Regions from separate parts of the Dactylosporangium sp. NPDC048998 genome, predicted to be linked through region 2. Evidence: riboswitches for the same ligand, from Rfam matches in the RefSeq annotation. Region 2 holds a riboswitch; each other region holds the start of a gene.
The links. Region 2 has a riboswitch for cobalamin ahead of ACGFI8_RS16190 (VWA domain-containing protein). Riboswitches for the same ligand answer to the same signal wherever they lie in the genome.
Positions count from the first base shown of each region.

Region 1 (2,257 bases), on a different contig from region 2:
CGTCGCCTCCGCGCTGGGCGGGGCGGCCGGGCAGCTGCCGAAGGGCGCGTGGCCGGCCGTGGCGGACCTGCTGGGCAGGCCGCCACTGGCCGGCATGGCGATCGTCGGGCAGGGGGCCGGCGGGCAGGGGTCGCTGCGCCGCCGCAACTGCTGCCTGTACTACCGCATCCCCGGCGGGGGCACGTGCGGCGACTGCGTGCTCAGGCCAGCGTGACCGCCGCGGGGCGCTCGGCGACCCGCGGCCGCTCCAGCAGGCGCTCGGCGAACGTACCGAAGACGAGGCCGATCGCGGCCCACATCAGCAGCTGGGCGCCGACCGCGTACAGGCGGAACTGGTAGAGCAGGTCGGCCGGGAAGCCCGGGAAGATGATCTTCCCGTCGCCGTCGAGCAGCGGCAGGGGCGTCTCGGTCGACTGGTGCAGCTCCTTGTTGGCGTCCAGGTCGCCCAGGTCCGGCAGCAGCGCGAACAGGATGCCGATCGCCACCACGTAGGCGCCGACGGCCAGCAGGGCCGCGTTCCACGTGCCGAACCTCGGGTGCAGCCGGCGGCCGAGCCAGGTCGCCAGGATCATGAGCACCACGGAGGCGCCGGTGAGGACGAGGTACAGCGAGCTGCGCAGCCCGATCGTGGCGTCGTTGCCGACCGCCGGCGGGTTCGTGGGGTACTTCAGGAACGGCACCAGGTAGACCCCGGTGAACGCCGCCGCGGCCACCAGCAGGGCGAGCGGCCGGGCCCGGACACGCCCGACCCGGCCGAGGCAGATCGCATACGCGACGGCGAACAGGGCCCCCATCGCGACGCCGAAGAGGATCAGCGCCGCGCCGATGCCGACGTTCTCCTGGATGGTGCGGCTGAACATCTCGTGCTCGTGCCCCTCGCCCAGGGCGTGCGAGCGGCCTTCCTCGTAGTCGATGGCCTGCTGGATCAGGGGCTCGGCGAGGATCCGGGCGAAGACGAACGCGAGCACGCCGCCGACTGCGCCGGCCAGCACGCCGCGCAGGATGAGTCGCTTTTCCATTGTGGGCGGGCGCCGGCTCAGTGGCAGGGGAAGCCGAGGAAGTGGCGGCCGTCGTGCACGAACTCGTGCACGTGGGCGTCGTTGCCGAAGATCGACACGGCGCCCTGGTCGATGCCGACGAAGTAGTAGACCAGCAGGGCGAGCAGCGCGGTGCCGCCGAGCCAGAACAGCGAGCGGGAGATCGGCAGGACCAGCGGAGTGGTGGTCGCCTGGGGCGTCTCGGCGCCGGAGATGGAGCTCATCGGTGGGCCTCCTTCAGGGATCGTGCGTCCCTCGTCTGGATGGGGCGTCGTGGCGGAGGAGTACCCTGACTCACCGCGAGAAGCGGCTCACAGTGGCGCGACCGTGCTGGACTTGCACCAGCTTCCCTCACACCGTCACACGTCAGACACTAAGAGCCGGGCACTCCTTACGTCAATCGGGCCGGCGCCCGTGAGCACCGGCCCGTGTCGATTCACACACGCATCACACCCGCACGCCCGGCGGGATCACCCCGAAGATGAGGGCGGTCGATCCCGACCCCTTGTGGTTGATGAAGCCGCCGCAGAGCACCGACGCGCCCGTCGCAGGGAAGTGCGCGAGCCCGGCGAGGATCTCCAGGCTGACCCGGTGCCGCTGGTACACCAGCAGCGAGGCGCGGAACTCCGGGTCGGTGCCCAGGTCGGGGCCGAACGTGTCGATCCCGGTGCCGCCGTTGTGGCCGATCCGGCCGGTGTCGATGAACCACTGCACGGTCTCCGGCGCGAAGCCGGGCTGGCGCAGCACGCCGTCGGCGTCGAGGTTGGGGAAGGCCGGGGTCCCCCACTTGTACTCCCAGCCGGTCCACATGATGATCATGGACTCGTCGGGGATGCGGCCGTGCCGGCGCTCCCACTGCTTCACGTCGTTGACGGTCAGCGCGTAGTCGGCGTTGCGCGCGCACTTGTCCCGCACGTCGATCTTCACCGCCGGCAGGAACAGGTCGTTGGGGTCGAGTTCGTCGGCGAGCGGCTCGCCGGCGTTGAAGTGGCCGGGCGCGCCCCAGTGCGTGCCGGTCGCCTCGCCCTCCCGGACGTACTGCAGGTAGTACCCCTCGTTCTCGATCGTGGCGATGGTCTCCAGCGTGAACTCGGGGTCGCCGGGGTAGATGTTCGTCTTCGCCGGGTCGTTGACGTGCGACAGGCTGATGAGGCGGGTCTTGCCGGGGCGCAGCGCGCTGCCGCCGGCGGGGGCCGCCGCGGCGGTCCCGGCGAGCCCGG
Region 1 is NZ_JBICTV010000022.1:101,378-103,634, reverse strand. Features, by position in the region: gene ACGFI8_RS34525 ((2Fe-2S)-binding protein) at 1-214, shown strand, start outside; gene ACGFI8_RS34520 (CbtA family protein) at 201-1,019, opposite strand; gene ACGFI8_RS34515 (CbtB-domain containing protein) at 1,037-1,261, opposite strand; cobalamin riboswitch at 1,295-1,430, opposite strand; gene ACGFI8_RS34510 (cyclase family protein) at 1,485-2,257, opposite strand, start outside.
Region 1: linked by a shared signal. The riboswitch ahead of ACGFI8_RS34515 (CbtB-domain containing protein) and the one ahead of ACGFI8_RS16190 (VWA domain-containing protein) in region 2 are both predicted to bind cobalamin.

Region 2 (2,257 bases):
GCGGCGAGCGCGAGGCCGGCGCGGGCGGTCGGTCGGGCGTTCGGCAACGGTCGGTCTCCCGTCGGCGGCGGGTTTGTCAGGGCTGTGAATTTAGCGGCTTGTCGCGCGCTGCGGAACCCGCCATCATGTGTCGATGCGTTTGCCGGTGCGCGGATTGGCCGTCCTGGCGGTCGTCGCCGCCCTGCTGCTGCCGGCGTCCCCGGCCGCGGCGCACGGCCAGCTCGCCATGTCCGACCCGGTCGCCGACAGCACGGTCGGCCAGCCCAGGGCCGATCTGACGCTGTACTTCACGGAGATGCCCGCCTCGTACGCCTGGTTCACGGTCACCACCCCGTCCGGCCGGCGCGTCGAGGGCGCGTGGCGCACGGGCCAGCCGAAGCGCCTCGACAAGCCGGTCACGGAGTACTTCCTGGTCGACGGCAAGTTCGAGCCGCGCGTGTTCAACACCGGCTACCCGGCGGTCATCGACGTCTCGCACTGGCCGGAGCAGGGCGGGTACACGGTGGCGTACCAGTCCGTGGCCTCGGACGGCGAGCCGGTCAAGGGCACGCTGAAGTTCACGTACTCGGGCCAGGTCACGCAGCCCCCGCCCGGCTGGACCGCCCCGACCTCGGGCCCGTCGGAGGAGTTGGCCCGCGCGCAGTCCGGCGCGACCGCGACGCCCTCCTCGACGCCCGGCCTGCTCTCGGACGTCGGCACGGCGCCGCCCCCGGCGCCACGCGCGGCTCCGCGGACCCCGTTCGTGCTCACCGACTGGCTGATCCCGGGCGCGATCATCGTGGGCGTCGCCTTCATGATCGTGGCCGCGGCCCGTCGCTCTCCGGTGGCGGCGCCGAAGAAGAAGCGCCGTAGGGTGCCTGTTCGCGGCTGAAATGCGGAAAATCCGATAAGTCGGGCACTTCGTGCCGCGACTTATCGGATTTATCGGTTATGCCCGTCCTGCCGCCACAGCCACATCGCGCGGGTGCCGGGCGGCGCCGCCGACGTCTCCGGCGCCATCGGCGGCAGCCGCGGCGGAGCCTGGGTGACCAGGGCGATCGTCGCGACCGTCGCGAGCAGCACGCACAGCGCGGCCTGGGCGGCCGAGTCCAACCAGCGCCGCATGCCCGCCCCATCGGCAGGCCGCCGCCCATCGTGAGGGTCACACCGCTTCACGTTGACGGCCCCGGGGCCGGTGGGACACGATGGCCGGGAGCGGTATGCGGAGGAACCCGGTGCGAATCCGGGACGGTCCCGCCACTGTGACCGGGGAGTCGTCCCTCAATGCACGGGCCACGGCCGAGCCATGCCAGATCATGGGCCGGAAGGTCGAGGTGCGGCGGCGATCCGGGAGTCAGGAGACTCCGGCCGCTGTTGCTCCAGCCACCTCGCGGGCGCGGACCCGCCGAAGGGATGTGTGCCCGTGACGCCGCCGTATCCGTTCTCGGCCGTCGTCGGCCTGGCCGACCTGCGCCTGGCGCTGCTGCTCACCGCCGTGTCGCCGGCGATCGGCGGGGTGCTCGTGCGCGGTGAGAAGGGCACCGCCAAGTCCACGATCGTGCGCGCCCTCGCCGCGCTGCTGCCCGAGGTCGAGGTCGTCTCCGGCTGCCGGTTCGCCTGCGACCCTGCCGCGCCCGACCCCGGCTGTCCCGACGGCCCGCACACGCCCGGCGCCGGCTTCGGGCGCCGCCGCTCCGCCCTCGTCGAGCTGCCCGTCGGCGCCACCGAGGACCGGGTCGTCGGCACCCTCGACCTGCAGCGCGCGCTCGGCGACGGGGTCAAGGCCTACGAGCCCGGACTGCTGGCCGCCGCGCACCGGGGCGTGCTGTACGTCGACGAGGTCAACCTCCTGCCCGACCACCTCGTCGACCTGCTCCTCGACGCCGCCGCGATGGGCCGTGCGCACGTGGAGCGCGACGGGGTCTCGGTCAAACACGCCGCCCGGTTCCTGCTCGTCGGCACGATGAACCCGGAGGAGGGCGAGCCCCGCCCGCAGTTGGTCGACCGGTTCGGCCTCGTCGTCGGCGTCGCCGCGCCGCAGGAGGCCGCGCCGCGCGCCGAGGTGGTGCGCCGTCGCCTCGCCTACGAGGCCGACCCCGCCGCGTTCGCCGCCCGCTACGTCGAGGCGGACGCCGCGCTCGCCGAGCACATCGCCGCAGCCCGGGCCCGCCTCGGCGCGGTCGCGCTGCCCGACCGGGAGCTGGACCGGATCGCGCGGATCTGCCTGGCGTACCGCGTGGACGGCCTCCGCGCCGACATCGTCGTCGCGCGGACGGCG
Region 2 is NZ_JBICTV010000005.1:515,479-517,735, forward strand. Features, by position in the region: gene ACGFI8_RS16175 (hypothetical protein) at 1-47, opposite strand, end outside; gene ACGFI8_RS16180 (copper resistance protein CopC) at 134-871, shown strand; gene ACGFI8_RS16185 (hypothetical protein) at 922-1,104, opposite strand; cobalamin riboswitch at 1,205-1,344, shown strand; gene ACGFI8_RS16190 (VWA domain-containing protein) at 1,403-2,257, shown strand, end outside.

Region 3 (2,257 bases), on a different contig from region 2:
AGCACTCGGCCGGGCTGAACGCGGGCCGCTGGGACTACATCTTCAGCATCATCAAGAACTTCGGGCAGTGGACGGACTTCGTCCTGCCCGACCGTTCCGACGTCACCATGACCGTGCCGTTCATGCGCGCCTACACCGAACTGCTGGTGCGCACCTGCCACCGGCGCGGCGCACACGCGATCGGTGGCATGGCCGCGTTCATCCCGAGCCGGTCGCCGGACGTCAACGAGGCGGCCGTCTCCCGGGTGCGGGCGGACAAGCAGCGTGAGGCCGGCGACGGGTTCGACGGGTCCTGGGTCGCCCACCCGGGCCTGGTCGAGGTGTGCCGGGACGAGTTCGATGCGGTCCTGGGCGACCGTCCGAACCAGCTCGACCGGCTTCGCGACGACGTCGTGGTCACCGCCACCGACCTGCTCGCCGTCGACAAGACCCCGGGACAGGTCACCGCCGACGGACTGCGGTCCAACGTCGCCGTGGCCTTGCGGTACGTCGACGCCTGGCTCGGCGGCACCGGCGCGGTGGCGCTGTGGAACCTCATGGAGGACGCGGCGACCGCCGAGATCGCCCGCTGCCAGGTGTGGCAGTGGCTGCACCACCGCACGCCGCTCGCCGAGGGTGGCTGCGTCACCGACGATCTGGTCCGGTCGCTGCTGGCCGAGGCCCTGGCCGACCTGGTCGCGGGGCGCGAGGGGCCGGACCGCGACCGCGCCGTGGCGGCGGCCGGTGTCCTCGAGCGCACCGCGCTGCAGGAGTCCCTTCCGCCGTTCTTCACCACGGACGCGTACGCCCGGCACCTCGCACCGTCCAGCCGGTCCGGAGCGGACGGCTGACGAACGACCCAAGTTCACGCATCGACGCCGGTGACGCTGTGACGTTCACCGGCGTCGCGCTGTCACGCAGCCGGCCAGTTTGGTTCCACCCGCCGGAGTGACGCAGCACACGCGACACGCCGGCACATCATCTGGTGTTGTGCATTCGCAGGCGTACCCATATATGGTGTTGACCGCAGCTGGTCCGGCCGCCTGTCAGGGTGGCCGGGGCAAGAGGGAACCCGGTGCGAATCCGGGACTGCCCCGCAGCGGTGAGTGGGAACGACCGCCGTCACACAAGCACTGGGCGCGAGCCTGGGAAGCGACGGCCAGTAGGCACGAGCACGACGCCCGCGAGTCCGAAGACCTGCCAGCGCGCCGCGCACCGACCGGTGCGCGGCGGTCGAAGGCCGCGCGGGACGGCCGACGCCATCAGCCGGGCCCGCGCCGCATGCCGCCGCGGGGCTCCGGCGGCGTCTCCCCGCGCGTCCGGCGACCTCGCCGATGGGTGTGAGGAGAGGGGATCGCGATGCGGGTCCGGAAACGCAACGGCGACGCCGAGGCGGTCGACGTCAACAAGATCGTGCGGGCCGTCGAGCGGTGGGTCGCCGACCTCGCCGACGTGGACCCGCTGCGGGTCGCCACGAAGACGATCAGCGGGCTGTACGACGGCGCGACCACCGCCGAGCTGGACCGGCTGTCGATCCAGACGGCGGCGGAGCTGACCGGCGAGGAGCCGCAGTACTCGAAGCTCGCGGCGCGGCTGCTGGCCGCGTTCGTGGACAAGGAGGTCCGCGGGCAGGGGGTGGCGAGCTTCAGCCAGTCCATCGCGTACGCGCACGGGCTGGGGCTCGTCGGCGACGACACGGCCGAGTTCGTGACCCGCAACGCCCGCAAGCTCGACGACGCCGTGGACCCGGCCGGGGACCTGCGCTTCGAGTACTTCGGGCTGCGCACCGTCGCCGACCGGTACCTGCTGCGCCACCCCGAGACCCGCCTCGTCGTGGAGACGCCGCAGTACTGGCTGCTGCGCGTGGCCTGCGGACTGTCGGCGAACCCGGGCGAGGCGATCGCCTTCTACCGGCTGATGTCCAGCCTCGCCTACCTGCCGAGCTCGCCGACGCTGTTCAACTCGGGCACCCGGCACACCCAGATGTCCTCGTGCTTCCTGGTCGACTCGCCGCGTGACGAGCTCGACTCGATCTACGAGCGCTACCACCAGGTCGCGCGCCTGTCGAAATTCTCCGGCGGCATCGGCATCTCGTGGTCGCGGGTGCGCGGGCGGGGTGCGCTGATCCGGGGCACCAACGGCAGGTCGAACGGGATCGTGCCATTCCTCAAGACCCTCGACGCCGGGGTCGCGGCGGTCAACCAGGGCGGCCGGCGCAAGGGCGCGGCCTGCGTGTACCTGGAGCCGTGGCACCCGGACGTCGAGGAGTTCCTGGAGC
Region 3 is NZ_JBICTV010000047.1:20,733-22,989, forward strand. Features, by position in the region: gene aceB (malate synthase A) at 1-830, shown strand, start outside; cobalamin riboswitch at 994-1,199, shown strand; partial or broken gene ACGFI8_RS44140 (ribonucleoside-diphosphate reductase subunit alpha) at 1,339-2,257, shown strand, end outside.
Region 3: linked by a shared signal. The riboswitch ahead of ACGFI8_RS44140 (ribonucleoside-diphosphate reductase subunit alpha) and the one ahead of ACGFI8_RS16190 (VWA domain-containing protein) in region 2 are both predicted to bind cobalamin.